DNA from 4 places in the Mesorhizobium sp. GW821-FHT04C10 genome. Region 2 is predicted to be linked to each of the others. Evidence: predicted binding sites of a transcription regulator. Region 2 holds the regulator's gene; each other region holds the start of a gene.
The links. Region 2 encodes PhoB, which activates phosphate uptake and scavenging genes when phosphate is short. Its sites were predicted from a motif close to TGTCATNNANCTGTCAT; they were not measured.
Positions count from the first base shown of each region.

Region 1 (7,552 bases), 3.5 Mb from region 2:
GCCTCGGTGATGCATGTTGATGTCGCAGGCGCCATCGCCGAACCACATCCGGATGTCGCGGGCTTCGACATTGACGGGAGGCGGTTCGCGGCGTTGCTCGATTTCATCCAGGCCAGTTTTCAGCAGGGGCCGAACGGTCCGATCCATGTCCAGAACGCCGCCTATTCAAAATTCGACGGCTTTTTCGAAGCCAACGGCCACTTTAACGCGCTGGTCGGCTGCAACACCTGGACCGCTGCCGCTCTGCGTACCGCAGGCCTGCGGACCGGCTGGTGGAACCCGCTGCCGGTGTCGCTGGGGTGGTCGATGCGGTTGTATAACTGAGACTCGGCAACGTTTCCGAGATGGACGCCGGCGCCAAAGCCGCCAATCTCCCCCCAGGGTGGAGGAGAGGTCCGGAAGGACAAAGGGGGGCGCTGTCCCGCCAGGCCATCGGGCTGACTTGTCTCGACGTCCTACCGTCTGACGACCTTCGGTTCCTCCCAGCCATAAAGCCAGTCGAGATCAGCCGCGAGCTTCTCCGCCGGCCGCGTCGCCAGCACCAGGTTGCGGGCCAGCGCCACCGGGCCTCGGGCGTGCCAGGCAAACCGGTTGAGCGCACCGCGCTTGAGAACCTTCTCCACGCGCGGCCGCCGCAGATTCTCCCAGATGGTGAGGCTCTGTCGCGGATCGGCGGGGAAGTCGGCGACCAGAGTGGCAAGCGTCGCGGCATCCTCGATCGCCATCGCCGCGCCCTGTGCCGCGAACGGCGTCATCGCATGCGCGGCATCGCCGATCAGCGCAATGCCGGCCGGCGTTGTCCAAGGCTGTTTCTGTTCGACGGTATGCAGCGGCCAGGTCAGCCACGGCCCGGCTATTTCCACCAGCTTCACGAGTCCTGGCGCGGTGCCGCGCATGGCGGCGGCGAGGATGCCGGGATCGGCATGGCCGGACCAGCCCTCGGCAATGCGCTCGCCCTTGGTGAAGGCGACGAGGTTGAATGCGTCGCCCTTGCTGACGGGATAGGCGACCATGTGGAAACCCGGATGCAGGAACGTCGTGACGCAATCGACTGCGGAGATCGCGGCGAAGGCCCGCCCGGCGCTGCTGTCGGCCGCGACGGTGGTGCGCCATGCCAACTCTCCCGAAAAACGGCTTCTTGGCGATGCCATCCTTCTTGCATCGACAAGCCCGCGCACCGACGACCAGACGCCATCGGCCCCGACCAGCAACGAGCCTTGTTCCTCCGCAGTCTTGCCGCCGATCTCGACGGTCGCCGTGACACCATGGCTGCCAGTCGCAATTCCTTGGACGCGCGCCCCGACGGTGAGATGGATATCAGGCATCTCGGCAGCACACGCCATCAGCGCGCTCTGCAGGTCGGCCCGATGCGCGACGAGATAGGGAGCGCCCCAATGGTCTTCACCCGACTGCCCCAACGGCACATGCGCCAATTCGCGCAACGTCCTCGCATCCTTCAGCACCACTGCCTCCGGCCGCACCGCCGCCGGCAACAGCCGGTCGAGTACGCCGAGGTCACGCAGGATGCGTGTCGCGTTGGGGGAAAGCTGGAGGCCGGCGCCTACAGCTTCCAGGCGCGGCGCTTGCTCGAACACCCGCACTGGGTAGCCGCGTCTGGCAAAAGCAAGTGCCGAGGTCAGCCCGGCGACGCCCGCTCCGGCGATGACGATTTGCCGGGAGCCTTTGTCGTCCATCAGGTCCGTCGCGAGGGAATCAGGCGGCCTGGTCGATGTAGAGGCAGCCGGCAGGCAGCGTTTCCGTCGCCTTCAGCTTCGGCGAATAGCGGTAGAGCGTCGAGCAATAGGGGCAGACCTTCTCATTGTCGTCGCCCATGTCGAGAAACACATGCGGGTGATCGAAAGGCGGGTTGGCGCCCGTGCACATGAATTCCTTGACGCCGATGTCGATCGCCGGATGGCCCGCATCGTTCTGGAAATGGGGAATGGAACCGCCTGCCATCGTCGTCTCCTTAACGCAGTCTCGCATGCATCTGGATCATAACAGGTCTCTTTGCAAGATCGATGAAATGAAACTGTCGCAAAAGCCTGTCAGAGGATAAGTTAAGCCGGTTAACCGGCTGAGCGGTGGAAAGAGCAGGAACCATGAACGAACTGAAGCCGGTGCAGAGCGAATTCATCAATGTCGAAGCGGCGAGCCCGGAAGGCGGCAATCCCGATCGTTTCGTCAATCGCGAGTTTTCCTGGCTGCAGTTCAATCGCCGCGTGCTCGAGGAATCGCTGAACACCCATCATCCGCTGCTGGAGCGCGTCCGTTTCCTCTCGATCTCGGCTGCCAATCTCGACGAATTCTTCATGGTGCGGGTCGCCGGCCTCGCCGGCCAGGTCCGCGAGGGCATCGTGCTGAAGAGCCCTGATGGCCGCACTCCCGAACAGCAGCTCGAACAGCTGCTGCGCGAGGTCGAACGGCTGCAGGAAGACCAGCAGAAGAGCCTTTCGGCGCTGACTGTGCTGCTCAACAAGGAAGGCATCGAGACCATCACCCGCGACGCTCTGACCAAGGACGAGAAGATCTGGTTGGAAGAGCATTTCCAGGATCAGGTGTTTCCGGTGCTTACCCCGCTGTCGATCGACCCGGCGCATCCGTTCCCGTTCATTCCCAATCTCGGCTTCTCGATGGCCCTGCAGCTTCGCCATCGCAAGAACGGCGAGGAAATGAGCGCGCTCCTGCGCCTGCCTGTGGCGCTGAAGCGCTTCATCCGTCTTCCGGATCGCAAGCACCATGTCCGCTTCATCCCGCTGGAAGAGGCGGTCGGGCTCTATATCGGCAAGCTGTTCCCTGGCTACGAGGTCAAGGGCTCAGGCACGTTCCGCATCATCCGCGACAGCGATATCGAGGTCGAGGAAGAATCGGAAGATCTGGTGCGCCTGTTCGAGACGGCGCTGAAGCGCCGTCGTCGCGGATCGGTGATCCGCATCGAGTTCGACAAGCTGATGCCTGACGAATTGCGCGATTTCGTGGCCAGCGAACTCGGCGTCTCATCGAGCCGCATCAGCGTCCTGACCGGGCCGCTGGCGCTCAGCCAGATCTCCGAGATCGTCGCCGTGCCTCGCGACGACCTCAAATTCAGACCCTACAATCCGCGCTTTCCCGAGCGCATCCGCGAACATGGCGGCGATTGCTTTGCCGCCATCCGCGAGAAGGACATCATCGTCCACCACCCCTACGAATCCTTCGACGTGGTGGTGCAGTTCCTGCGCCAGGCAATGGCCGACCCCGAAGTGGTGGCGATCAAGCAGACGCTTTACCGCACCTCCAACGACAGCCCGATCGTGCGCGCGCTGGTCGACGCGGCCGAGGCCGGCAAGTCGGTGACCGCACTGGTCGAGCTCAAGGCGCGCTTCGACGAGGAAGCCAATATCCGCTGGGCGCGCGACCTGGAGCGCGCCGGCGTGCAGGTCGTGTTCGGTTTCCTCGAACTGAAGACCCATGCCAAGATGTCGCTGGTGGTGCGGCGCGAGGACGGCAAGCTGCGCAATTACGTGCATCTTGGCACCGGCAACTACCATCCGGTCACCGCGCGCATCTACACCGACCTGTCCTTCTTCACCACCGACCCGACGATTGCCCGCGACGTCGCGCAGCTGTTCAATTTCATCACCGGCTATGCCGAGCCGACCGCCGAAATGCGGCTCGCGATCTCGCCGTTCACGCTGCGCAACCGCATCCTGCAGCACATTTCCGACGAAGTCGCCCATGCGCTGGAAGGCAGGCCGGCGCGCATCTGGATGAAGATGAACGCGCTTGTCGACCCGATCATCATCGACGCCCTCTATGATGCCAGCCGTGCCGGTGTCGAGATCGACCTCGTCGTGCGCGGCATCTGCTGCCTTCGGCCACAGGTGCCGGGCCTGTCGGAAAACATCAGGGTCAAATCGATCGTCGGCCGCTTCCTGGAGCACAGCCGCATCTATTGTTTCGGCAACGGCCATGGCCTGCCGTCGGACGAGGCGATCGTCTACATCTCCTCGGCCGACCTGATGCCGCGCAATCTCGACCGTCGCGTCGAGACCATGGTGCCGATCACCAATCCAACTGTGCATGAACAGGTGCTCGGCCAGATCATGCTCGGCAACATCATGGACAATCAGCAAAGTTTCGACGTATTGGCTGATGGAACCTCCCGGCGCGTGGTGCTGGAGGAGGGCGAGGAACCGTTCAACGCGCAGGAATATTTCATGACCAATCCGAGCCTGTCCGGACGGGGTGACGCGCTGAAGTCGCATGCGCCCAAACGCATTGCGCAGTTCAAGCGCCGCAAGAAGAACGCCGCAGCGTCCACCTGATGCTGTCTGATTCCCAGGGCCGGCTGCAGGACCGCCGACCGCTGTCCATCATCGACATCGGGTCGAATTCGATCCGCCTCGTTGTCTATGAAGGGCTGGCGCGCTCGCCGACCATGCTGTTCAACGAAAAGATGCTGGCTGGTCTTGGCCGCGGCATCGTTTCGACCGGCAAACTCGACCCCGAGGCGGTGACGCGCTCGATGGAAGAGTTCCGCCGCTTTCGCGCGCTGTCCGATCAGGCCGGCGCAGAGCATATGTATGTCTTGGCCACCGCCGCCGCGCGCGAGGCAATCAACGGACCCGATTTCATCCATCGGGCCGAGGACGTGCTCAAGACCGAGATCCGGGTGATCAGCGGGCGTCAGGAGGCCCACTATTCGGCGCTCGGCGTCATTTCCGGCTTCCATCCGGCCAATGGCATCGCCGGCGATCTGGGCGGCGGCAGCCTCGAGCTTGTCGACGTCAGTGGCGAGGCAATCGGTGACGGCATAACGCTGCCGCTCGGTGGCCTGCGCCTGCAGGACATGGCGAAGAACTCGCTCACCCAGGCGCAGAAGATCGCGCGCGAAGAGCTTGCGCGGGCCAAGCTGTTGAAGGGCGGGCAGGGCCGGCCCTTCTACGCCGTCGGCGGCACTTGGCGAAACCTCGCCCGGCTGCACATGGAGATGACCAACTACCCGCTCGGCGTCATGCACCATTACGAGATATCAGCCGACAGTGCGGCGAACTTTCTCAAGCAGGTGGGCAAAGCCGAGATCGAGAAGGTCAAGGGCATCGAAGGCGTCTCGAAGAACCGCCGTTCGCTGCTGCCCTACGGCGCCATCGTGCTGCAGGAGATCATGGCGGCGATGCAGCCGTCGAAGATCATCGTCTCGGCGCTCGGTGTGCGCGAAGGCTTCCTCTATTCGTTGCTCGACGAGGCGGAGCAGAAGGCGGATCCGTTGATTTCGGCGTCCGAGGAGCTCGCCCGGTTGCGTTCGCGCTCGGTTACCCATGCGCATGAACTGGTCGACTGGACGGCCAAATCCTTCGCCGCCTTCGGCATCGACGAGACCGAGGACGAGGCGCGCTACCGCCATGCCGCCGCACTGCTGGCCGACATCGGCTGGCGCGCGCATCCCGAGTATCGCGGCAGGCAATCGCTCAACATCATTGCCCATGCCTCTTTCTTCGGCGTCGACCATCCGGGCCGTGCCTTCCTGGCGCTGGCCAATGCGTATCGTCACGACGGCATCTTCAACGAATCCATCGCGCCGGAAATCAAGGCGTTGGCGACGCCGCGCTACCTAGAGCGTGCCAGGGTGCTGGCGGCGATGATGCGCGTCGTCTATCTGCTGACGGCCTCGATGCCCGGCATCATGCCCAGGCTGAAATGGGAGCCGCGCGCCAATGGCGTGCTGGCGCTGGTGTTGCCGGCCTCGCTCTCCGACCTCTACGGCGAGCGGCCGGCCGGCCGGCTGGCGCAGCTGGCGCGGATCACCAACCGCAGGCTGGTGCTGGCAGTGGAAGGCGGGCCGAGCGTTTCGGTCAAATAGCGCGTTCCGGTGGATCGAGGCTCAGGTCGCGTCCGCACCGATGCCGAAACTGCGTCCATCGGCCGACCAGGCTCCGGCACCGGCCATGGCCAGCGCCAGGAAGCCACCCGCGATCGCAATGTCCTTCATCAGCATCTGCTGGTGCAGGAAGGCGAGCGTCGCATCGTCAGCGCCCTGGCCGTAATGGCCGATGAAGCCGGCAACGACGCAGAAGGCTGCCAGCAGCAGCGCCACGACCCGGGTCTGGAAGCCGACGAGGACCAGCAATCCGGCGATCAGCTCGAACAGGCCCGTGCCCCAGGCGGCAAGGGCTGGCAGCGGCAGGCCGAGGCCGGCGAAATAACTGGTCGTGCCGGCAATGTTGGCGAGGGCCTGGAAGCCGGACGGTACGAACAGCACGGCAAACAGCAGTCGCGAAACCAGAAGCAATGCGTTGCGGGTCATGGCCACCTCCCTTGCCGGCGCCCGATTGGGATCGAGCCGGCGCCGCGCAGCTTACGCCTGCGAAGCTGGAGCCGAAACCGAACTGGCTATTCCAGACAACGAAAAAGCGGCGCGGAAAATTCCGCACCGCTTCTCTCAGGTATGGGAAGAAGGATTAGCCGCGCTTGGCGTCGATGGAGTAGGCGCCGGCGCCCGATGAAGCCAGCAGCAGGAAGCCGCCGGTGATGGCGAGGTTCTTGAGAAACTGGATCATCTGCATCTGGTCGGCCCAGCCGGTGTGCGCGACCAGACCGGTGGCGACGGTGAAGACAGCGAGCACCCAGGCGGCGAGCCTGGTCTGGAAGCCGACGAGGACGGCAAGGCCGCCAAGCAGTTCGATCAGACCGACGATGACGGCCGTTGCCGTTGGCGCCGGCAAGCCGAGGCCGCCGAAATAGGCGGCGGTGCCGGAAATGGCGGTGAGCTTGCCGAAACCGGAAAGCAGGAAAATGACCGCGAGCAGGATGCGGCCGAGGAGGATGGTGACAGAGCTGTTGGACGCGGTGCCGGCGCCGGCGGCTGAAGTGTTGATGGACATGGTGGCTCTCCGAATGGGTTGAATGAGCCAGAGATAGACGATGCCGACTGTTCACCAAAGCCGCCTATCTGGCGACACATTGTTCACAGTCCGTACATTTCCATGATCGGGCAAGACGCGCGAAATTCGTGTCGAAAGGCGGGGCGGCGGGAGGAAATTCTCCCGCCGAAAACACCTTATCCCGGATGCGTCATGTCCTCCGGCCGCACCAGCCGGTCATAGTCAGCCTCGCTGACCAGCCCGGTGGCCAGTGCTTCCTCGCGCAGCGTGGTGCCCTTCTTGTGCGCCGTCTTGGCGATCTTGGCGGCGTTGTCGTAGCCGATGGTCGGGGCCAGCGCCGTTACCAGCATCAGCGAGCGGTCGAGGGCCGCCTTGATGTTGTCTTCGCGGGCCTCGATGCCGACGACGCAATTGTCGGTGAAGGAGACCGACGCGTCGGCGAGGAGCTGCACCGACTGCAGGAAGTTGTAGGCCATCAGCGGATTGTAGACATTGAGCTCGAAATGGCCCTGGCTGCCGGCGAAGGTCACCGCGGCGTTGTTGCCGAACACCTGCACGCAGACCTGTGTCATCGCTTCGCACTGCGTCGGGTTGACCTTGCCGGGCATGATCGAAGAGCCGGGCTCGTTCTCCGGCAGCGACAATTCGCCGAGCCCGGAGCGTGGGCCGGAGCCGAGGAAGCGGATGTCGTT
Region 1 covers NZ_JBWKTL010000001.1:5,192,490-5,200,041, reverse strand. Annotated here, with positions in the region: gene AC07UC_RS25375 (TIGR02117 family protein) at 1-324, shown strand, start outside; gene AC07UC_RS25370 (FAD-dependent monooxygenase) at 456-1,694, opposite strand; gene AC07UC_RS25365 (zinc-finger domain-containing protein) at 1,714-1,959, opposite strand; gene AC07UC_RS25360 (RNA degradosome polyphosphate kinase) at 2,103-4,304, shown strand; gene ppx (exopolyphosphatase) at 4,304-5,839, shown strand; gene AC07UC_RS25350 (DoxX family protein) at 5,861-6,283, opposite strand; gene AC07UC_RS25345 (DoxX family protein) at 6,438-6,860, opposite strand; gene fumC (class II fumarate hydratase) at 7,037-7,552, opposite strand, start outside.
Region 1: the regulator PhoB is predicted to act here: its motif matches at 2,023-2,039, upstream of AC07UC_RS25360 (RNA degradosome polyphosphate kinase).

Region 2 (7,552 bases):
CCAGGATGATCAGCGAGTTGGCGCCCTGCGAGATCAGGCTTTCGACATCAGTAAGCTGCTTGCCGGGATTGGACTGCGCATCGGCGGAAATGTACTTGTCGCCGGCGGCCTCGATCGCCTTCTTCATGGCGGCCTCGTCGGTCTTCCAGCGCTCTTCCTGGAAGTTCGACCACGAAACACCGATGACCTTGTCCTTCGCCTGCGCGACCGACGCAAGCGTCAGCGACATGGCGACACCCGCCAGGATGGCGGCCGTGAATCTCTTCATGATATCCTCCCTGCGCCGCGTATGGCGCGACCAAACTGACCCGAAGGCCGGCACAGAGGCTCTATTTTTTCGAGCCTCAAAAAAAATACTGATCCATCGTCGGAACGCTGTCAACATCGATTCTGATGGATCTTGAGGTGTCGTGGACTTTTTTTCGAGCCTCGCAATAAATAAATGACAGCACCAGCCGCTTCTGCCAGTATTTGCCCCAGTCACCGGCAGTGTTCGAGGGGCAGGAAGAACCACGGCGACGGGGAGGATGTGGGAAAGTATGTCGGTCGGAATCCGCCACGACGATCTGCGCCGGCGCAACCGCGCCATGGTGATTGCGGCCGTGCGCCGGGCCGGCCAACCGTCGCGCACCGAGATCGCCGCGACCACCGGCCTCAGCCATTCAACCATATCGGCGATCTCTTCCGACCTGATCGGCGAAGGCATCCTGGTCGAGGGCAAGCCGAGCGAGGCCGGTGCGCTCAAACGCGGCAGGCCACAGGTCGGCCTCGGCCTCAACCCGGAGGCCGCGGCCATCATGACTGTGGTGCTGTCGCTGAATTTCCTGTCCGTCGCCGTCATCGACTATGCCGGCCAGGTGATATCGGAGGAACAGCGCCGGCTGGACACGCTGACCATGTCGCGCGAGGCGCTGATCGGTGAATGCGTCGCCATTGTACGGCGGCGCCTCGAGGATCCCGATATCGACGTACGCAGCGTCGCCCGCATCGCGCTGGCGATCCAGGGCATCACCGACACCAAGGCCAGGGCCATGCTGTGGTCGCCGATCACGCCGCAGACCGACATCGCCTTCGCCGACATACTGGAAGCCGAGTTCGGCATCCCGGCCACCATGGAGAACGACTGCAACATGATGGCGGTGGCGCTGCGCTGGCGCGACCCCGAACGCTACCGCGACGACTTCATCGCCATCCTTTTGTCGCACGGCATCGGCATGGGCCTTGTGCTGAAGGGCGAGCTGTTCACCGGCACCCATTCGTCGGGCGGCGAGTTCGGCCACATGATCCATCGGCCAGGCGGCGCGCTCTGCCGCTGCGGGCGGCGCGGCTGCGTCGAGGCCTATGCCGGCAACTACGCCATCTGGCGCAATGCCAGGCAGCTTGGCGAGGACACCGAACCGGTCGCCGACGTCAGCGACGCGCAGATGCGGGCATTGGCGACGACGGCGCGGGAACGAGCCGGGCCCGAGCGCGAAGCCTATCGCAAGGCCGGAGAAGCACTGGGTTATGGCCTCGGCAGCCTGTTTGCGCTGATCGATCCCGCCCCCGTGGCCATGGTCGGCGTCAGCGCCGCCGCCTTCGACCTGATCGAGCCGGCATTGCGCGAGGCGATCGCCCAGACCGCCGGCGGCCAGCACTCGAAATCGATTTCGTTCGACACCGAACCGAACGAGTTGCCCCTGATCCGCGAGGGCTGCGCCATGCGCGCACTGACCTTCGTCGATCAGGAGATCTTCGCGCCGGGCGTGCAGGCAAGAGGCAGTGCCGGGAAGAGCGTTGCCTGAGCTGGCATTCGTCGTTGATGCCGTAGACCCTCGCTTACTTGGAGATTGGCCGTCGTCATCCGTGGGCGGAGCAGGAGCGAAGCTCCGTCGCGGAGACCCTGGGATCCATTCCGTGACCTATGCCACGCAGTGCAGCGGAGCAGAACTTGCGCCGTGGCAACGCTTTGAGGTCGCGGCATGGATCCTTGGGCTGCAGAGCAGCTCCAGGGGTCCGCGCCGCGTCGCTGCGCTCCTTGCTTCGCCCAAAGATGACGAGGCCATGAGCGTCTCAGCCAATTGTCAATGCGTGTGACCCGGGAGTGGACACATTCAACCTATCAACGCTTCCGCCTCAAGGCTCTAATCTTCCCTGATCGCGTAGCCTGCCCCACGGATGGTGCGGATGACGTCGGGCATGCGGCCATTGTTGACCGCCTTGCGCAGGCGGCCGACATGCACGTCCACGGTGCGCTCGTCGATATAGATCGTCTCACCCCAGACATTGTCGAGCAGTTGGCTGCGCGAGAAGACGCGGCCGGGATGGCGCATCATGAATTCCAGAAGGCGGAATTCGGTCGGCCCGAGCCGGATCTCGCTCTTCTTGCGGTAGACTCGGTGCGATTCACGGTCGAGCACGATGTCGCCGACCTTGAGCACGCTGGACAGCACTTCCGGCTTGGCGCGGCGCAGCAGCGCCTTGACGCGGGCCATGAATTCCGGCGTCGAGAACGGCTTGACCAGATAGTCGTCGGCACCGGTCGAAAGGCCGCGCACGCGGTCGCTTTCTTCACCCCGCGCGGTCAGCATGATGATCGGCAGCCGTTCGGTCTCGGGGCGCATTCTTAGCCGGCGACAGAGTTCGATGCCGGACACCGCCGGCACCATCCAGTCGAGCACCAGGAGATCGGGCACGTTTTCCTGCAGCCGGATTTCGGCTTCATCGCCGCGGGTTACCACCTCGACCTGATAACCTTCCGATTCCAGATTGTAGCGGAGGAGCACGCCGAGCGGCTCCTCGTCCTCCACCACCATGATGCGTGGTGCGATCATTGACTGGTCACCTCTAAAGCAATCCCAGGAAAAAATGTGTAGCGGTTTTCCATCCTGAATTGCGTGAAACAAAGAGATAGAGCGGGTCGGCGTTTCCGCGAAACGATGAACCGCTCCAACGCTCAAGCCGCCGGCGCCGACATCGCCGTCTCGTCCTGTTTGGGGCGGTTGGCGGGCAGTTGCGTGCCGGTCAGGACATAGTACGCGTTCTCGGCGATGTTGGTCACATGGTCGCCGATGCGTTCGAGATTCTTGGCGCAGAACAACAGATGCGTGCAAGCGGTGATGTTGCGCGGATCCTCCATCATGTAGGTCAGCAGTTCGCGGAACACCGAGGTGTACTTGACGTCGATGCGTTCGTCGTCGGCGCGCAGCTTCGCAAGCGCGGCGGCGTCGCGCGCCGCATACTCCTCGATCACGCCCTGCACCTGGATCAGCACCAGCTGCGCCATGGCGTCGATGGAATGCGACAGGTCGCGCGGCGTTGCGTTGAGACCGACGGTGCCGACGCGCTTGGCGATGTTCTTGGCAAGGTCGCCAATGCGTTCGAGGTCACCGGCCATGCGGATCGACCCGACGACATGGCGCAGATCGTCGGCCATCGGCTGGCGCTTGGCGATCAGCGTGATGGCGCGATCGTCGAGTTCGCGCTGGCGCGCATCCATGATGGCGTCGTCGGAGACTACGCGCTGTGCCAGCGCGTTGTCGGAATTCAGCAGCGCCTTGGTGGCGCCGCCGACCATCGAACCGGCGAGATCGCCCATGTCGCTGATCAGCCTGCTGATCTGTCCGAGATCCTCGTCGAAGGCTGCGACTGTATGTTCGGCCATGATCCTGGTCCTCGTATGCGTGCGATCAGCCGAAGCGGCCGGTGATGTAGTCTTGCGTGCGCTTCTCGCGAGGCGACGTGAAGATCTTCTCGGTGCGGTCGAATTCGACCAGTTCGCCAAGATACATGAAGGCGGTCTGCTTCGAGACGCGCGCCGCCTGCTGCATGTTGTGGGTGACGATGACGATCGTGTAGTCGGCCTGCAGCTCGTCGATCAGTTCCTCGATCTTGGCGGTCGACAGCGGATCAAGCGCGGAGGCCGGCTCGTCGAGCAGGATGACCTCCGGCTTCACCGCCACCGTGCGGGCGATGCACAGCCGCTGCTGCTGGCCGCCCGACAGGCTGAGGCCGCTGGCATTGAGCTTGTCCTTGACCTCGGTCCACAAAGCGGCGCGCTTCAGCGCCTGCTCGACACGACCGTCCATCTCGGCCTTGCTGATCTTCTCATAGAGCCTGACGCCGAAGGCGATGTTCTCGTAGATCGACATCGGGAACGGCGTCGGCTTCTGGAACACCATGCCGATCTTGGTGCGCAAAAGGTTGAGGTCCTGCGAGCGGTCGAGAACGTTCTGGCCGTCGAGCAGCACCTGGCCCTCGGCGGTCTGCTTGGGGTAGAGCTCGTAGATGCGGTTGAAGACGCGCAGCAGCGTCGACTTTCCGCAACCGGAAGGGCCGATGAAGGCGGTGACGCTGCGCTCGGGCAGCGATAGCGTGATATCCTTCAGCGCCTTCGATTGGCCGTAGTAGAAGTTGAGGTTCTTGACCTCGATCTTGGCCTTGGCCGCCGCCTCGGCGGCGATCGTCATGTCTGGAGACAACATCTGGCTCATTTGTCCTCTCTGCGTCCGGTCAGGCTGCGCGCAAAGATGCTGAGCGCGAGAACCGTCAATGTGATTATGAGTGCGCCGGTCCAGGCCAGCTGCTGCCATTCCTCGTAGGGACTGAGAGCGAACTGGAAGATGGTGACAGGCAGGCTGGCCATCGGCGCGTTGAGATTGCTGGACCAGAACTGGTTGTTCAGCGCCGTGAAAAGAAGGGGTGCGGTCTCGCCGGAGATGCGGGCGATGGCCAGCAATATGCCGGTGACGATGCCGGAAAGCGCCGCGCGATAGGCAACCGAACGGATGACCACCCAGCGCGGCGCGCCGATCGCGGTGCCGGCTTCGCGCAACGCGTTCGGCACCAGATTGAGCATGTCTTCGGTGGTGCGCACGACGACCGGGATGACCAGGATGGCCAGCGCGACGGCCCCCGCGATCGCCGAGAAATGCCCCATCGGTCGCACCATCAGCTCATAGACGAACAGACCGATGATGATCGATGGCGCCGACAGAAGGATGTCGTTGATGAAGCGCACCACGGTGGTGAGCTTCGAGAAGCGTCCATACTCAGCCATGTAGGTGCCTGCCAGCACGCCGATCGGCGTACCGACGATGATGCCGATGATGGTCATCACGATGCTGCCGTAGATGGCGTTGAGCAGGCCGCCGGCGTCACCGGGCGGCGGAGTCATTTCCGTGAAGACCGACAGCGAGACCCCCGACAGGCCCTTGTAGAGCAGTGCGCCGAGGATCAGCGCCAGCCAGGCGAGGCCGATGCCGGCGGCGATGACGCACAGCGTCATCATCACGCCATTCTTGCGCTTGCGGCTTTGGTGAAGCGATGTGGCTGTCGACATCGGTCAGGCTCCCGTGCGGGCATCGATGCGCATCAGCATGTAGCGTGCGATGGCAAGGATCAGGAAGGTGATAACGAACAGGATCAGGCCGAGCGCGACCAGCGAGGAGGTGTAGAGATCGCCGACGGCTTCGGTGAATTCGTTGGCGATGGTCGCCGAGATGGTCGTTGCCGGCGCGAACAGCGACGTCGAGATGCGGTGCGCGTTGCCGATGACGAAGGTCACCGCCATTGTTTCACCAAGCGCGCGGCCGAGAGCCAGCATGACGCCGCCCATGATGCCGATGCGCGTGTAGGGGATGACGACCCGGCGCGTGACCTCCCAGGTCGTGCAGCCGATCCCATAGGCCGATTCCTTCAGCACCGATGGCACCGTGTCGAACACGTCCTTGGTGATCGAGGTGATGAAAGGCAGGATCATGATGGCCAGGATCATCGCCGAGGTGAGCAGGCCGATGCCATAAGGGGGGCCGGCGAACAGGCTGTTGAGGCCCGGAATACCGTGGAACACGCTGATGATGAAAGGCTGAACGGTCGTCTGCAGGAACGGTGCCAGCACGAACAGGCCCCAGATACCATAGATGATCGAAGGGATACCGGCCAGCAATTCCACCGCCATGCCGATCGGGCGCCGAAGCGGGCGCGGGCAAAGCTCGGTGAGGAAGATGGCGATGCCGATGCCGAGCGGCACGGCGATCAGGATGGCGATTGCCGAGGTGATGATGGTGCCGTAGATCGGGGCCAGCGCACCGAACTTCTCCGTCACCGGGTTCCAGCTTTCGCTGGTCAGGAAGGAAAAGCCGAAAGTCGACAGGGCTTGCCACGAACCGGCAAATAGCGAGATCGCGACGCCGCCAAGCAGCACCAGCACCAATATCGCGGCGGCGCGGGTTGTCGCGTGGAAGATTGAGTCGGTCAGCGCGAACCGTCGAACGGTGGCATCGCGGGAACCTCTGACGGCTGGCAAGGCTTCCTGGACAGCGCTCATGTCAAGCTCGGCTCTTTCAGGGTTGAGGGAAAAGGAGCGCCACGGTCGCGGCGCTCCTTAGGAAGATGTTACTCGCCGGCGTAGACGGGCTTGCCGCCGGCCTGGATGTCGGCCTTCCACGACGCCTTGATCAGGTCGACGACGCTGTCGGGGATCGAGACATAGTCGAGCGCCTTGGCGGTTTCCTTGCCGTCCTTGTAGGCCCAGGCAAAGAACTTCAGGGCTTCGCCGGTGGTCGCGGCATCGTCCGGAGCCTTGTGGATCAGGACCCAGGTGGAGGCGGCGATCGGCCAGGTGGTGTCGCCGGGCTCGTTGGTGATGATGACGTTGAAGTTCTTGGCAGTCTTGAAGTCGGCATTCGAAGCGGCGGCGCCGAAGGATTCGAGCGACGGCTCAACGACCTTGCCGGCAGCGTTCACCAGCTTGGAGTAGGAAAGGTTGTTCTGCTTGGCATAGGCGTATTCGACGTAGCCGATGCCGCCGTCGGTCTGCTTGACGGTGTTGGCAACGCCTTCGCTGCCCTTGGCGCCGACGCCCGTCGGCCATTCGACGGCGGTGTCCGAACCAACCTTGTCCTTCCAATCGGGCGAGAGCTTCACCAGATAGTCGGTGAAGTTGAAGGTGGTGCCCGAACCGTCCGAACGATGCACGACGGCGATCGCGGTCGACGGCAGGGTGAGGGTGGGGTTCAGCGCCTTGATCGCGGCGTCGTCCCAGGTGGTGATGGCGCCGAGATAGATCTGGGCCAGCGTCTTGCCGTCGAGGACGAGCTCGCCCGGCTTGACGCCGGTGAGGTTGACGATCGGAACGATGCCGCCCATCACCATCGGGAACTGCACGAGGCCGTTCTTTTCCAGGTCGGCGTCGGACATCGGCTTGTCGGTGGCGCCGAAGGTCACGGTCTTGGCGATGACCTGCTTGATGCCGCCGCCCGAACCGATCGACTGGTAGTTGAGGCCGATGCCGGTGTCCTTCTTGTAGGTGTCGGCCCACTTGGCGAACACCGGGTAGATGAATGTCGAGCCGGCGCCGGAAAGGTCAGCTGCCATTGCTGCGGAAAGGGTGAAGGTAGACGCCGTAGCCATTGCAATAGCAACGGCCGCCGAGCGGATGAAATGTCTCATGTGGCCTGCTCCTGTTCGGAAGATGGTCTCTCGGCGCCATTCCTAACCGGCGCCCGCTGAGGCCAATAGCCTTCGATTATAACAGTCGCATGACAGTTTCGTGTCAGCCCGGTAACGCGTC
Region 2 covers NZ_JBWKTL010000001.1:1,670,902-1,678,453, reverse strand. Annotated here, with positions in the region: gene xylF (D-xylose ABC transporter substrate-binding protein) at 1-268, opposite strand, end outside; gene AC07UC_RS08165 (ROK family protein) at 540-1,784, shown strand; gene phoB (phosphate regulon transcriptional regulator PhoB) at 2,124-2,813, opposite strand; gene phoU (phosphate signaling complex protein PhoU) at 2,936-3,643, opposite strand; gene pstB (phosphate ABC transporter ATP-binding protein PstB) at 3,669-4,472, opposite strand; gene pstA (phosphate ABC transporter permease PstA) at 4,469-5,320, opposite strand; gene pstC (phosphate ABC transporter permease subunit PstC) at 5,324-6,307, opposite strand; gene pstS (phosphate ABC transporter substrate-binding protein PstS) at 6,376-7,431, opposite strand.

Region 3 (7,552 bases), 1.1 Mb from region 2:
CCAGTCGACGTCGGCGGGCAGGCCATAGCGCAAGCCGTGTGCTTCCCACGAGATTGCGAAGGCGCCGTCGGCCTCGGCCTCGACAAAGGCCGCGTCGGCCAGCGTGTCGTGATCCTCGCTCGCGGCATCGCTCGGCCTGGTGATGACGCGGCGGACGAACTCCAGCCGGCTCTCGTCGGCAAAGAGCGCGCGGGCGTAGCCGATCACCGTGTCCTTGCCGGCGCCACTAGGCCCCACGACGGCGACAAAGACGCCGTGGCGGATCGGAAACGTCTCGGCGGACAGTTCACGTTCGATCAAGGCCGACACCATCATGCGACCCGGCGCCCCTGACGCCAGACGGTGCGCACGACCGGAACATGGTCGTCGACACGCACGCGCACCAGATCGGCGCGGCGGCCCTGTTCGATGATGCCGCGGTCGGTCAGGCCAACGGCTTCCGCCGGGTTCTTCGAAACCATGGCGACCGCCTGCGGCAGCGAAATGCCTTCGACCATGTCGCCGAGGAAGAAGGCCGACTGGATCAGGCTGAACGGAATATAGTCGGATGACAGTATGTCGAGCAGGCCGTCGCTGGCCAGCGTGCGCGCCGAGACATTGCCCGAATGCGAAGCGCCGCGCATGACGTTAGGCGCGCCCATCAGCACGCCCAGGCCCGCGGCCTTCGAAGCGCGCGCCGCTTCCTCGGTGGTCGGGAACTCGGCGACCCGCACGCCTTGCTCGATCGCCTCGTCGACATGGCTCGACGTGGCGTCGTCATGGCTGGCGAGCACGATGCCGCGCTCTTGGCAGGCAGCGGCGATCACCGCGCGGTTCGGCGCAGAATAGCGCGCCGATTCCGCCATCCGCTTCTCGCAGAACAATTTGAAGTCGCGGTCGGTCAGCTTCAGCTTGCGCTGGTAGTAATAGGCATAGGTTTCGAGATTGACGAACTGACGCTGGCCGGGCGCATGGTCCATCAGCGAGGCCAACTTGACCCGGTCGTCCTGATCGAAATTGGCGAAGGCCTGCAGGCAATCCGGCGCCGAAACCTCGCAACGCAGATGCAGGAAATGATCGGCGCGCAGACGATCCTGCGCGACGCTGTCCTCGATTGCATCGGCCAGCTTGCGGATATCGGCCAAGGTGAGATCGGCGTCCTCATCCATGCCGACGCGCAAGGCGTCGAGCACGGTGGTGATGCCGGCCGTCGCCACCTGGGCGTCATGGGCAAGCACCGCGGCGATCGGGTTCCAGCGTACCTTCGGCCGTGGTGCGTAATGGCCCTCGAGGTGGTCGGTGTGCAGTTCGACCAGCCCCGGAATGACATAGTCGCCGCCCATGTCCTCGCCGGTGCGGGCAGCACCGGCATCGATGCCGGCGATGAAGCCGTCGCGTAGCACCAGCGACCCTTCGACGATCTCGTCGGCAAGCACGATGCGGGCGTTGGAAAGAACGGTCTCGGCGGTCATTTCGGGCAGTCCTTGATCATTTGGGACAGGGCTTGTTCAGGCGATTTTTCTGGCCGGTCGGCGTCCCAGCGCGTGCTGGGAAAGCACCATGAACGGCGCCCCGGGTTCGGTCTCGACAAACAGCGTCAGCGCGTCCACCAGCACAGGTTGTTGCAGCACTTCGGCGAACAGGCTGTCGATTGCTAGGCGAAGACGAGGGCTTTCCTGTGGCCCGACCCGACCCGACAGCGTCATGTGGAAGCGAAAGGTCTCGAAGACATAGGGGTAGCCCCACTGGCAGAGATTGCGGAACTCGGCCGGCTTCAGCGAATCGGGGCTGCGCCGCTCGATCTCGGCCTCGGTCAGTGGCGCGCGAAAGCGGTCGAAGTCGCGCACGACCTCGTCGGCGAAACGGTTGAGCGAAGGCAACGGTCCCTCGGGCACCAGCGCGAAGAAGCTGTCGATCTGACTGACGACGAGCCGCGGTATCGTCACCACCGGCGTCGCTTCGGCGAAATGGTCGAGCCCCGCGCGCAGCGAGGTCTCGCTCTCGTTGGCCGCAAGCCGGAAGGGGGCTTTCAGCGTCGCGTGGAAGCCATAGCGGCGGGCCGAAGCGGTGTGAAAGGCAACTTCCGCCGCCGCCAGATCGGCCACGGCCTCGACCGGCCTTGTCGCCGCGCCGAACGGGTCGCGGCCCAGCCAATTCGCGGCGATCCGCGCCAGCGGTTCGTCCTGCCGGGGGGTGAAATAGATGGCATAACGCATGGGAAGTCCTCGTCAGATCCGTTGCCATAGGTGATTTCCATGACGGATTGACGAAGCTTTGAAGGGTTTTCGAAGGCAAATCGAGCCAGGCGGTCCTTAGCCGACGATTTTTTCAAGCTGGACCAATAACTTCAGCCGGCGCCGCCGGAATGATCAGGCCTTCATCAACCATTCGTGCTCGGGGGCATTGTGGAATTTCCACGTCCGCTTCGGCCCGGCCATGACGTTGAGATAGTAAAGATCATAGCCATGGCAGGCGGCGCAGGGGTGATAACCCTCGGGCACCAGCACGACATCGCCATCCTCGATCGCCATGGCTTCGTCCAGCGCGCGATGGCCGTTCTTGTCGGCGTCGGTGTAGACGCGCTGGAAGGCAAAGCCCTGCGGCGGGTTGAGACGGTGATAGTAGGTTTCCTCGAGATAGGATTCATCAGGCAGATTGTCCTGGTCATGCTTGTGCGGCGGGTAGCTCGACGTGTGGCCGCCGGGCGTGATGACCTCGACCACCAGCAGCGAGTCCGCCGGCTTGCCTTCCGGCAGGATGTTGGTGACGTAACGGGTGTTGGTGCCCTTGCCGCGCACCTCCTGGCCGAGATCGTCGGGTCCGATCACCCGAACCGGCAGGCCGCCGCCAAGACCGGGCGCCGAGCACACCGCCAGTTCCAGTTCGGTATCGGCCGTTACCGACCAGTCCGATCCCTCGGGGATATAGACCGACCAAGGCTTGCCTTCGAAGGGCGACATGCGTTCCCCGAGCAGGCCAAGATCCTTGCCGCCGGCTTTCGCGGTGCCCTTGCCAGTGACGAACACCAGGCAGACCTCGCGATCGTCCGTCTTTCCCGAGGCGCTTTCGCCAGGCCGCAGCCGATGCAGGTCGAAACCGACATAGGTCCAGCCGGCGCTTTTCGGCGTGACGTGGGCGACGCGGCCATGGCTCTTGTCGGCCTTCACGAGCAGCTTCGACATTTTTGTCTCTCCTATTCCACTGGCTTGAGGGGCTCCGTGAAGCCAAGCCGTCTGTTTGAAAGGGCCATCGCAAATCTTTGGTCGGCGCGCTTCCATCTTCGTCATCCTAGGGTCTGCGCTGCGTCGCTGCGCTCCTTGCTCCGTCCTAGGATGACGAAGGTGGAAGCGCCGCAAGCTAATCGCCAACGCACGCGATCAGTTACTCCTTCGGTTCGGCCTCGGCCGTCGCCTTGCTCTCATCAACCGGCTTGTACAGATAAAAAAACTGCCAGACGCCATAGCCGGCGAAGCCGAGCGCAATGACGCCCCAGAACGGCGTGCCGGTGGCGAACTCGATGATCGACCAGATGACGCAGACCGCGACGACGGCGACACGCCGCCACAAGGGGCGGAAGAACGGGTGCTCGGAATCTTTCATCGGGCCAATCTACAGCAACCTGCCTCGCCGTGAACCCATCGCGTCAGGCATTCGGAAAACCCTGGGTTTCGACCATGTAACCGGCTGATGTCATCACCCGCATCAGTTCCTTGTGGCCGACCTGCGCCATCTTGAGCGGCGGGTTCTTCTTCGGGTCCTGCTCGGCCTCGACCACGAACCAGCCTTCATAGCCATGGTCGGCGAAGCGCTGCACGATGGCGCCGAAATCGAGCGAGCCATCGCCCGGCACGGTGAAGGCGCCGAGCGCCACCGCGTCCAGGAAGGACTGTTTCGTGCGGTCGAGCTTGTCGATCACGCCCATGCGCACATCCTTCACATGGACATGGCTGATGCGCTTGTGGTGGTTGTCGATGGCGCGCAGCACGTCGCCGCCGGCAAAGGCCAGGTGCCCGGCATCGAGCAGCAGCGGAATCCCCGCCCCGGAATGGCGCATGAAGGCATCGAGTTCCGGCTCGGTCTCGACCACCGCCGCCATGTGGTGGTGGTAGGAAAGCGGCATGCCTTGCTCGGCGCACCATTCACCGAACTCGGTCAGGCGCCTTCCATAGGCCTTCATTTCGTCACTGGTGAGCTTCGGCTTGGTGGCGAGCGGCTTCGACCGGTCGCCCTGGATCGAGCGGCCGACCTCGCCATAGACGATGCAGGGCGCATTGACCGCCTTGAACAGGTCGATCATCGGCTGGATGCGGTCCTTGTTCTTGCCCATCTCCTCATCGACCAGCGTTCCGGAAAACCAGCCGCCGCACAGCGTCACGTCGGCCGCTTTCAGGATCGGCAGCATGACGGCGGGGTCGTTGGGAAAACGCCGGCCCATTTCCATGCCGGTGAAGCCGGCCGAACGCGACTGGCGCAGGCACTCCTCCAGCGACACGTCATCGCTCAGTTCCGCAAGATCGTCGTTCCACCACGCGATGGGGGACATGCCCAGTTTGGCTTTCAAGTCGTCACTCCAGATTAGAACAGTTCATTCTTTGGCCGCTGGCGCCGCCCCTCATCCGCCTGCCGGCACCTTCTCCCCGTATAGGGACGGGGAGAAGGGAGCTCGCATCAATCGCCGACGCTCTGCATCTGGCGCTTCTCGTCATAGGCCTTGCGCGCCGCGTTGACCTGTGGTCGCGCCGAGACTTCCGGCACCGCCACGTCCCACCAGTGGCCGCCGGCATCGGTGGAAACCAGCGGATCGGTGTCGATGACCACAACGGTGGTGCGGTCGTTCTTCTTGGCCTTCTGCAGCGCGTTTTCGAGCCCGGCGATCGAGGGTACTTTCTCTGATATCGCGCCCAGGCTCGCCGCATGGGCGGCGAAGTCCACATCGGGCAGGATCTCGTGGCGCGCGTCCTTCAGGAGATTGTTGAAGTTGGCGCCGCCGGTCGCCATCTGCAGCCGGTTGATGCAGCCATAGCCACGGTTGTCGAGCAGCACGATGGTCAGCTTCAAGCCGAGCATAACCGATGTGGCGATTTCGGAATTCATCATCAGGTAGGAGCCGTCGCCGATCATGACGACGACCTCCTGGTCGGGCTTGGCCATCTTGGCGCCGAGCCCGCCGGCGATCTCGTAACCCATGGTGGAGAACCCGTATTCGCCATGGTACGAGCCGGGCGCGCCCGCCTGCCAGAGCTTATGCAGTTCGCCCGGCAGGCCGCCCGATGCATTCAGCAGCGTCACGCCTGAGCCCATGGCCCGCTGCACGGCACCGATCACCTGCGCGTCGGAAGGGAAAGCGGCATTGGTCGACGCCGTCACCTTGGCCGCGTCGGCCTGCCAGGCCTTCTTGCCGGTGGCTGCATTGTCGGTCCAGGCGGCAGGCACTTTCCAGCCCTTCAGAGCGGCACCGAGTTCAGCTAGCCCTTCGGCCGCATCGGCGACCAGCGGCAGCGCCCGGTGCTTGCCGGCATCGAAAGGCTGGACGTTGAGCCCGATGATGGTCTTGCCGGAATTCTTGAACAGCGCCCACGAGCCGGTGGTGAAATCCTGCAGCCGCGTGCCGATGGCCAGCACCACATCGGCTTCTTCCGCCAGCCGGTTGGCCGCCGAAGTGCCGGTGACGCCGACTGCCCCCATGTTGAGCGGATGATCGTCCGGCAGCGAGGATTTGCCGCCTTGCGTCTCGCAGACCGGAATGCCGGCGGCTTCGACGAATTTGGCCAGTTCGCTTGAGGCTTGAGAATAGAGCACGCCGCCGCCGGCAATGATCAGCGGCTTCTTAGCACCCTTCAGCGCCGCGACAGCCGCGGCAAGCTCATGGCGGTCCGGGCGCGGCCGGCGCTGGTGCCAGACCCGTTCGGCAAAGAAGCTCTCGGGATAATCATAGGCCTCGGCCTGCACATCCTGGCAAAGCGACAGCGTCACCGGCCCGCAATCGGCCGGATCGGTCAGCACCTGCATGGCGCGGCTGAGTGCCGGGATGATCTGCTCAGGCCGGGTGATGCGGTCGAAATAGCGCGACACCGGGCGGAAACAGTCATTGACCGTTGCCGTGCCGTCGGAAAAATCCTCGACCTGCTGCAGCACCGGGTCGGGGATGCGGTTGGCAAAGACGTCGCCGGGCAAAAACAGGACAGGCAACCGGTTTACATGGGCAAGCGCCGCGGCCGTCACCATGTTGAGCGCGCCCGGGCCGATCGAAGAGGTCGCGGCCATGAAGCGGCGGCGGAAATTGGCCTTGGCGTAGGCGATCGCCGCATGCGCCATCGCCTGCTCATTGTGGGCGCGGAAGGTCGGCAATTCGTCGCGCACCTGGTAGAGCGCCTCGCCGACGCCGGCGACATTGCCATGGCCGAAGATCGCCCAGACACCACCGAAGATCGGCACTCGTCTGCCGTCGATCTCGGTCATCTGGCGTGACAGGAAGCGGGTCAGCGCCTGCGCCATCGTCAGGCGGATTGTCTTGCTCATTGTGTTTCCTCCGCAGTCCTTGTGCCGCGCCTTCTTATGCCGCCTTGCGTCCGCGCGCGGCAAGCCACGCTTCGGTCAGTTGCTCGAAGCGCGAGGCCATGTCGGCGACAGCCTCGTCATCCGACATCCTGCCGGCCAGCCACTCCTCGGCCGCGTGGACGAAGATGGTGCGGCCGACGGCAAACCCCTTGACGATGGGTGCCTTGGCGGTGGCGGCGAAAGCCGCCTCCAGCTCGTCCTGCGGCGCTTCCAGGCCAAGCAGGACGATGCCGCGGCACCACGGATCATGCTTCAGGATCACCGCTTCGATCCTGGCCCAGGCGCCGCTCGAAGCCTGCGGCTCCAGCTTCCACCAGTCGGGCTTGATGCCAAGCGCATAGAGTTCCTCCAGCGCGCGCGGAATGGTGGTGTCGTCGAGCTTGCCGTGCTTGCCGGCGATGATCTCGATCAGCAGTTCCCGGCCGACTTTCCGTGCCGCCTCGAACAGCGCGCGCAATTTCTGCTGCTGTTCTTCCTTGAGTGCCGCCGGATCGTCGGGATGGTAGAAACACAGGCACTTGATGCAGTGGTCGACCGGCCATTCCACCAGTTGCGAGCCGATGTCCTGTGCGAACTCGAAGCGCAGTGGCCTTGAACCCGGCAGTTCCACCGGCCGTCCAAGCCATGCGAAGGGATGCCTGGCGAATTCGAACATCGCCTCGCGGCCATGCTTTTCGTCGATCAGCATGCCGTAGCCGTCGCGGCCGGCGGCGACCTTGGCCGCCGCCTTGACCGCCAGAACCTTGAAATCGCGGATGCGCGCAGGATCGGCGCCGGCCTTGGCCGCCACGTCCTCGAGCTGCACACGATGGTCGCAGGCGAGCGCCATCAGCGAGGGAATGTCGCGCCGGCGGGTGGTCGCCCAATGGATGTGGTTGATCGCCTCGTCCTTGCGCAAGGCCCGGTGCTTGCTGCCGTTCTTGAGGAAGAACTGCAGCTCCTCGAAGGTCGGATATTCCGGCGCGCACAGCAGCCGCGACACGGCAAAGGCGCCGCAGGCATTGGCCCAGGTCGC
Region 3 covers NZ_JBWKTL010000001.1:562,166-569,717, reverse strand. Annotated here, with positions in the region: gene phnN (phosphonate metabolism protein/1,5-bisphosphokinase (PRPP-forming) PhnN) at 1-315, opposite strand, end outside; gene AC07UC_RS02610 (alpha-D-ribose 1-methylphosphonate 5-triphosphate diphosphatase) at 312-1,451, opposite strand; gene AC07UC_RS02605 (DUF1045 domain-containing protein) at 1,488-2,195, opposite strand; gene iolB (5-deoxy-glucuronate isomerase) at 2,349-3,161, opposite strand; gene AC07UC_RS02595 (DUF3329 domain-containing protein) at 3,361-3,579, opposite strand; gene iolE (myo-inosose-2 dehydratase) at 3,623-4,540, opposite strand; gene iolD (3D-(3,5/4)-trihydroxycyclohexane-1,2-dione acylhydrolase (decyclizing)) at 4,648-6,498, opposite strand; gene AC07UC_RS02580 (bifunctional 5-dehydro-2-deoxygluconokinase/5-dehydro-2-deoxyphosphogluconate aldolase) at 6,533-7,552, opposite strand, start outside.
Region 3: the regulator PhoB is predicted to act here: its motif matches at 2,235-2,251, upstream of AC07UC_RS02605 (DUF1045 domain-containing protein).

Region 4 (7,552 bases), 430 kb from region 2:
CGGACAATCTGCGCCGCGCACTGGACGCCATTCCCGCCGAGGCCAAGGCGTCGGGTGATGCCGGCTTCAAGGCGCTCATCGAGGGCGTAGACTTGACCGAGCGCGCCATGCTGTCGGCACTGGAACGGCACGGGGTCAAGAAACTCGCGCCGGAAGGCGAAAAGTTCGATCCCAATTTCCACCAGGCAATGTTCGAAGTGCCCAATCCCGACGTTCCGGCCAACACGGTGGTCCAGGTCGTGCAGCCGGGCTATTCGATCGGCGAACGGGTGCTGCGCCCGGCCATGGTGGGCGTCGCCAAGGGTGGCCCGAAAATCGCCGCCGAGGCGCCGGTCGAGCCGGGGCCAGTGAATGAGCAGGCGGAGAAAGATGCTTGATAGGCAGTAGGCAGTAGGCAGTAGGCAGTAGGCAGTAGGGGAAGTAAGGCAGTCGTATCAATCGCGCGGCTTCGTGCTATTCATACGTGCAAAGCCCTACTGCCTAACCCCTATTGCCTCATGCCCTTAAATCCCATCGCCCTTCTCGACTATGCCGGCGTTGCCGTTTTCGCGGCGACCGGGGCGTTGGCTGCGTCGCACAAGCAACTCGACATTATCGGTTTCCTGTTCCTGGCCAGCGTCACCGGCATTGGCGGCGGCACGTTTCGCGACCTCATCCTCAATGTGCCGGTCTTCTGGGTGGGAAACCGCGACTATGTGCTCATCTGCGCTGTCGTTGCGGTCCTGGTCTTCTTCACCGGGCACCGTGTCGAATCCCGCTACAAGCTGCTGCTGTGGCTCGACGCCATCGGGCTGGCCGCCTTTTCGGTGATGGGCGCGGCAAGGGGCCTGGCAATCACCGGTTCGCCCGTGGTTTCGATCATCACCGGCATGCTGACCGCGACCTTTGGCGGCATATTGCGCGATCTCCTGGCCGGTGAGCCTTCCGTGCTGCTGCGGCCGGAAATCTACGTCACGGCGGCCCTGGCCGGCGGCGCCATCTTCACTCTGGGCGATGTCGCCGGATTGCCGCAGATTGTCTCGGGGTTGGCCGGCTTCGTCGTGGCGTTTGCCGTGCGCGGTGGCGCGCTGCGTTTTGGCTGGTCGTTTCCGTCGTACAGGAGCCGGCCGGGAAGGCGGCCGGAGGATATTCCGTGAGTGAGTAGGAAATAGTCAGTAGTCGATAGGCAGCCCGTGATGTCGCGGCGTAGCGTTCACTACTCACCGCTCACTTCAAGCCGCGAAACGCTGCGCTTCCCCGCCATAGTAGTTGACGTAGCGGGCGCCGATCTCCTTGACCGGCATAACCACGAACACGTCGACCGTCGAGAATTCACGGTCGATGACGCAGCCGTCGCCGATGCGGGCGCCGACCCTCAGATAGCCCTTGACCAGAGGCGGCATCGCCGCGATCGCCGCCTTGGCGTTGACCGCCTCGATCGGCATCAGGTCCATGGAGCAGTACCGATCGGAAACCGCGCGCACGTCCCAGGCGGAGTTGGTACGGCAGTGATGGGCAAGATAGGTCAGCGCCTCGGCATGCGCGGCCGGCACAGTGCCGTGGAAGGAAGCGCAGCCGGTCATCACGCCGATTTCGTAGTGATTGATGTAGGCCCAGATGCCTTGCCACAGCGCCTCGATGGTGCGCTTCGAGCGGTATTGCGGCAAAACACAGGAGCGGCCGAGTTCGAGAAAACGCTGGCCGGGATGGCGGGCGATGAGCTTGGTCAGCTCGAATTCGCCTTCGGAATAAAAGCCTCCGGCGGTGGCCGCGATTTCTTGCCGCAGCAGCCGATACGTGCCGACGATGCGGCGATGTTCGGGGCCGGAAAGCGTGGTGTCCAAGACCAGAAGGTGATCGCAGAGCGGATCGAACCGGTCGGCGTCGCGGCGATCCTGCGCCTGGAACAGGTCCTTCCTGGCGCCAAGCTCGTCGTAAAATACCCGGTAGCGCACTTCCTGCGCGGCCGCGATCTCGGCCTCGTTGCGGGCGAGCCGCACTTCGAGGTTGCCTATACGGCCGAGCGCTGCGCCTTTTATGACGGAATCGACATTACGTCCGGCAAGCAAGGCGCTGCTGGCGTTCGGCCGAGTGTCACATTCCGGCATAACTGTATGCACGAGTGATTCTCCTTCGAGCCATCCCTCTTGGCACGGGGATACGGTGTAGGTGCAACAGGATTGTGACAGTACCGTGATACGGCGTCGCGGGCAATACTTCGTCGGCTGGCGAAAACGGTCAACCGGCTACGTTAGATGAGAAGACATGAAGCGTGTCGCGCCTACGCGGGCCGCGATGCCGTGCTTCAGGCTTCTTGTTTTCATGCATGTCCTCCCGGCAAAACCGGGGTCACTTTTGGTTGACATGCATCGGCCGCGGGCCAGAAAACCGGTTCAAGCGGCGACCTGGCCCTCGACGGCGTTGACCAGCGCATCGGGGTCGAGCGGCTTGGTGACGAAGCCGCTGGCGCCGTGGGCGAGCACCGCATGGCGGGTCTTTTCCTGGCTGTCGGCCGACAGCACCATGATCGGCACCGGCGGGACCGACATTTCCTCCTCATGGCGGCGTATCGCGGCAATCGCGTCCAGCCCATCCATGACCGGCATGTGCAGGTCCATCAGCACCACGTCGAAGCGATGCTTGTGCCCGGCGCTGGTGACGGCCTCCACGGCGGCCTTGCCATTGCCGACCACCTTGACGCGGTGCCCTGCCTTCAACAGCGTGGCGCGGGCCAGCATGGCATTGATGTCGTTGTCCTCGGCGATCAGCACGGACAGGCCCTGCTGTCGGTCGGTCGAGGTGCGGAGCGCCGGGGCGCGGCGCTTCTCCGGCTGCGGCTGCGCAAGCGCCGGCCCATGGCTGGTCAAAAGGACACGCAAAAGTGTTCCTCCGCGCACCGGCCGGGCAAGGAACGTCGCGTAGCCGCTGGCGCGGAACTCGCCAAGCATGCCGCGGTCCGTCGGCGCTATCAGCGTGACGGCTTCGCAATCGGAAAAGCCGCTTAGGCGCAGCCGCCTGAGCAGCCTCCCGTCGCTTTCTTCCATGGCGGCGTCGACCAGGAGCACGTCACAGCCGTCGGCCAGGGACGCGGCCTGCGCCACGGTGGCGGCGATACCGGCCGTACCGCCATTGGCGCGGATGGTGCGGGCGATGGCGTCGGCCTCGACGGCGTTCCTGGACAGGATCACCGCGTGCCTGCCGGCAAGCGCATTCTGCCGGCCTTGCGGCGCGTCGGTGGCCTCCGTGGCCGGGATTTCGAAGACAAATTCCGACCCTTGGCCAAGCCGGCTGGAGACCGAAATCGTGCCGCCCATGGCAGTCACCAGGCGCTTGGAGATGGCAAGTCCCAGTCCCGCCCCGCCATGCGTGCGCGTCGAGGTGCCGTCGGCCTGCTCGAACTCCTCGAAAATGCGCTCCATGTCCTCGTCGCGCAGGCCGGGACCGGTGTCGGCGATGGTGAAGCAGATGCGATCGCTGGTCTCGGTGCGGGCGCGCGCGACGCTGACCAGCACGCCGCCGCTGTCGGTGAACTTGATGGCGTTGCCGATGAGGTTGAGCAACACCTGCCTGACCCGGCCCGGGTCGGCGGTGATCATCTGCGGGACATCCGGCTCGACATGGCAGCCGAGGCCGATATCCTTGGCAAAGGCGCGCGCGGCGAGCAATTCGATAATGTTGTCGGCGATCTCGCGCACCGACATCGGCTGCGGTTCCGGGTCGAAGCGACCGGCCTCGATCTTGGAATAGTCGAGCAGGTCCTCGATCAGGGCGAGCAAGGCACTGGCCGAGGTCGAGATGGCGCCGACATAGGTCTGCTGCTCCGGCGACAGGCTGGTGTCGGCGAGCAGCCTGGCCATGCCCATGATGCCGTTCATCGGCGTGCGGATTTCATGGCTTACGGTGGCGAGAAAGCGCGATTTCGCCTGGCTTGCGAATTCGGCTCTTTCGCGCGCGGTGATCAGCGAGGATTCGGCGCGCTTGCGGGCGGTGATGTCGCGGGCGATGGCGCGATGCGAAACCGAGCCGCTGTCCTTGTCGCGCACAGACAGTTCGATCCACGAGAACCAGCGCGAGCCGCCCGGCGTGCGGATGGCGACATCGGTGGAACTCAGGCACTCGTGATCGGAAAAGGCGGCATCGGGAACGATGCCGACCTCGATGCCGAGTTCGGCCAGGGTCTTGCCGGCAAGATCGCGATGATCGGCTTCGACGAGATCGGCGAACACCTTGTTGGCATAGACGATATTGCCGTCGCGATCGCGATGGATGACAAGATCGCCAAGCGCGTCGATGAGACCGCGAAAGCGCTCCTCGCTTTCCTGCATTTCCCACATGCGGTCGGCAAGCGTCTCGATCTCGGCGCGGCTGCGGGCGGTGGTCTCGTCCAGCAGCACCACGGTGCGCTGGACGCTGCGTCTGGCATGCAGATGCAGCGCAAGGCCGGCGAGGCCGGTTGCCAGCAATGCGAGGCTGATGAAGATCGGCGCCCCGGTCAGATGCGCAAGGCCGGCCAGTATCATGATGGCAACGAAGGTGAGCAGGGGCAGCCCTTCACGCCTGGCCAATTGCTGCTCGGGCACCAGCGGCGGCGCGGCGATAAAGCGCCGCGCCGCCGTCGGCGCGGCCACCGCATCGACGTCGTCGCCCTTGCTTGCCTGCTGGCTGTCGGATTCCGCGATCATGCGAAACCCTTGCCAGACAGAGATTATGGAAAATTGCGGCGGATCGTTCGAATTTTAGCGGATAGGGCGTTTTTGTCCCGGTAGCGGCGGCTTCGCCACCGGATTTGGCACTTCAGTCCGCCGGCGACGATCCGCGAGGACGTTACATGTCGACGACGACGCGTCCGCGGATCTTGCCGTCGACGATGTCGCGTGCCGTGTCGACGATGCCGTCGAAGCCGATGGTCGTGGACAGGCTGGCAAGCTTCTGCAGGTCGAGATCGGAGCCAATGCGGCGCCAGGCCTCGAGGCGCACGGCCTTTGGCGCCATCACCGAATCGATGCCAAGCAGCGAGACGCCGCGCAGGATGAAGGGGGCGACGCTCGATGGCAGATCCATTCCACCGGCCAGGCCGCAGGCCGCGACGGCGCCGCCGTAGGAGGTCATCGACAGGACGTTGGCCAGCGTATGGCTGCCGACCGAATCGATGCCGCCGGCCCAACGCTCCTTGGCCAGCGGCTTGGCGGGCTGGCTGAGTTCGTCGCGCGAAATCACCTCGGCGGCGCCGAGGTTGATCAGATAAGGGCTTTCGGCATTGCGGCCGGTCGATGCAATGACGTGGTAACCGAGGCTGGACAGGATGGAGACCGCGACCGAACCGACGCCGCCGGCGGCACCGGTCACCACAACCGGGCCGCGGTCGGGCAGGATGCCGTGCCGCTCCAGCGCCATGACGCAGAGCATGGCGGTATAGCCGGCGGTGCCGACCGCCATCGCGTCGTGCGCGCTGATGCCATCCGGCAGCGGCACCAGCCAGTCGCCCTTGACGCGGGCGCGCCCCGCATAGGCGCCGAAATGCGTTTCGCCGACGCCCCAGCCGTTCAGGATGACCTTGTCTCCCTTGCGCCAGTCGGGATTGGAGGACGAAATCACTGTTCCGGCCAGATCGACGCCCGGCACAAGGGGCCAGCGGCGGACCACCGGCGCCTTGCCGGTGATGGCCAACCCGTCCTTGTAGTTCACCGTCGTCGCCTCGACCGCGACGGTGACGTCGCCCTCCATCAGATCGGCTTCGGTGAGATCCGTCACGGCGACCGACTGTTTCTTGTCGGCGTCGCGCGAGATGAGGATGGCTTTGAAGGTTTCGGACATCTTTTTCTCCGCGAGCTTGCTTGTCGGTCTGGACTGTGCGGCGATGGCCGCGCGGGGTCAATCTTTGGAAGGCTTGGCGTTCGAAGACTTGGGCTCGCGACGCCAGCCGATGAGTTCGTCGAAGACGACCAGGGCCGCGCCCACGGAAATGAAGGCGTCGGCGAGATTGAAGACGGCAAAGGACCAGACTGGCGTGTGGAACAGGATGTAATCGATGACGTGGCCGTAGACGGCGCGGTCGATCAGATTGCCCAAAGCGCCACCGATGATCAGGGCGAAGCCGGTGCGGGCGATGACATGGCCCGATGGCGTGCGGGTGGCGAGATAGAGCACGAAGGCAACGACCAGCACGGCGATGATCACCAGGCCGGTGTCGCCGAAGGAGGAAAACATCGAAAAGGCGATGCCGGTGTTATAGGTGCGAAACAGCGCCAGGAACGGCACCAGATCGACTTTTTCCTGAAACGGCAGGCCGGTCTCGACCAGATGCTTTATCCACTGATCGAGCGCTATGGCCGCGACGACGAGCAGCGCGTAGGGGGACCATGATCTCACGGGCTGGCAACCTTCATTGCTGGCTTCATTGCTGGTCGGCGATTGGCTCGAGCTTCAGCGCGCCGCGCCGGATCTCGAACAGCATGATGCCGGTGGCGACGGCGAGATTGAGCGAATCGGCACGGCCCGCTTGCGGGATTCTGAGCAATCGGTCGCAACTCGCCGCCAGGCTTTCGGGCAGGCCCTGCTGCTCATTGCCCATCATCAGCAGAACCGGCCCACGGGAAAAATCGACCGAGCGGTAATCGACGGCACCCTTCAGATGCGTGCCGGCGACGAGGCCTGAAAACCCGCCACGCCAGGCCAGGAAAGCCTCTGTCGTCGCCTTGGCCACCGGCACGGCGAAAATGGACCCCATGGTGGCGCGCACCGTTTCCACGGAAAACGGGTCGGTGGTGTCGCCGACCAGGATGATGCCCTTGGCGCCGACGGCATCGACGGTGCGGATGACGGTGCCGAGATTGCCGGGATCGCGCACCCTGTCGAGCGCCACCCAGACGTCGCCATTGTCAGCGCGGATGTCCTTCAGGGCCAGGAATTTCTGCGAGAAGACGCCGACCACCATTTGCGGATTGTCACGGCGGGTGATGGCGACAAGCACCTTCTCCGACACTTCGAGCACCGTGCCGCCGGCGGCAACCGTGCGTGCCGCGACCTTTTCCACGGCCGCGTTGCCACGCCCTGCCTTGGCGAACACGAGCGTCCTGATCTGCCAGCCAAGGTCGAGCGCATCGATGACCAGCTTCAGCCCCTCGGCCATGAAGGCGTTCTGCTGGTCGCGGAATTTCTTCAGGGCGAGAGCCTTGATGTCCTTGACCAGCGGGTTGGCGAGGCTGGTGACTTCCTTCACCTGGCCGGGTGCGCCTGCGTGCCGCTCGTTCATTCAGGACTCCCGGGCATTCAGGCCACCCAACGCGAAAACAATGAGGTCGAAAGCGCCCTGCCGGCTGACTTTTCACGGATGATCAACTCGCCCGATTCAACCTTGCCGCCCATGCCGGCAAAAGTGTCGCGCATCAAAGCGTGGATGGCGAAGAAGGAGGCGCGGATCGAATAGGCGGTCAGCACCACGGCAAGCGGTTTCGGCGTCAGGATCGCGCGGCAGAGGTCGGTGAGCGCCGGCAGATCCTCGAACAATTGCCAGACCTCGCCCTTGGGGCCGCGGCCATAGGCCGGCGGATCGAAAAGCACGATGTCGTAGCGG
Region 4 covers NZ_JBWKTL010000001.1:2,101,543-2,109,094, forward strand. Annotated here, with positions in the region: gene grpE (nucleotide exchange factor GrpE) at 1-377, shown strand, start outside; gene AC07UC_RS10160 (trimeric intracellular cation channel family protein) at 498-1,136, shown strand; gene olsB (l-ornithine N(alpha)-acyltransferase) at 1,212-2,087, opposite strand; gene AC07UC_RS10170 (hybrid sensor histidine kinase/response regulator) at 2,373-4,661, opposite strand; gene acuI (acrylyl-CoA reductase (NADPH)) at 4,804-5,793, opposite strand; gene lspA (signal peptidase II) at 5,851-6,348, opposite strand; gene AC07UC_RS10185 (TrmH family RNA methyltransferase) at 6,374-7,231, opposite strand; gene AC07UC_RS10190 (RsmD family RNA methyltransferase) at 7,249-7,552, opposite strand, start outside.
Region 4: the regulator PhoB is predicted to act here: its motif matches at 2,151-2,167, upstream of olsB (l-ornithine N(alpha)-acyltransferase).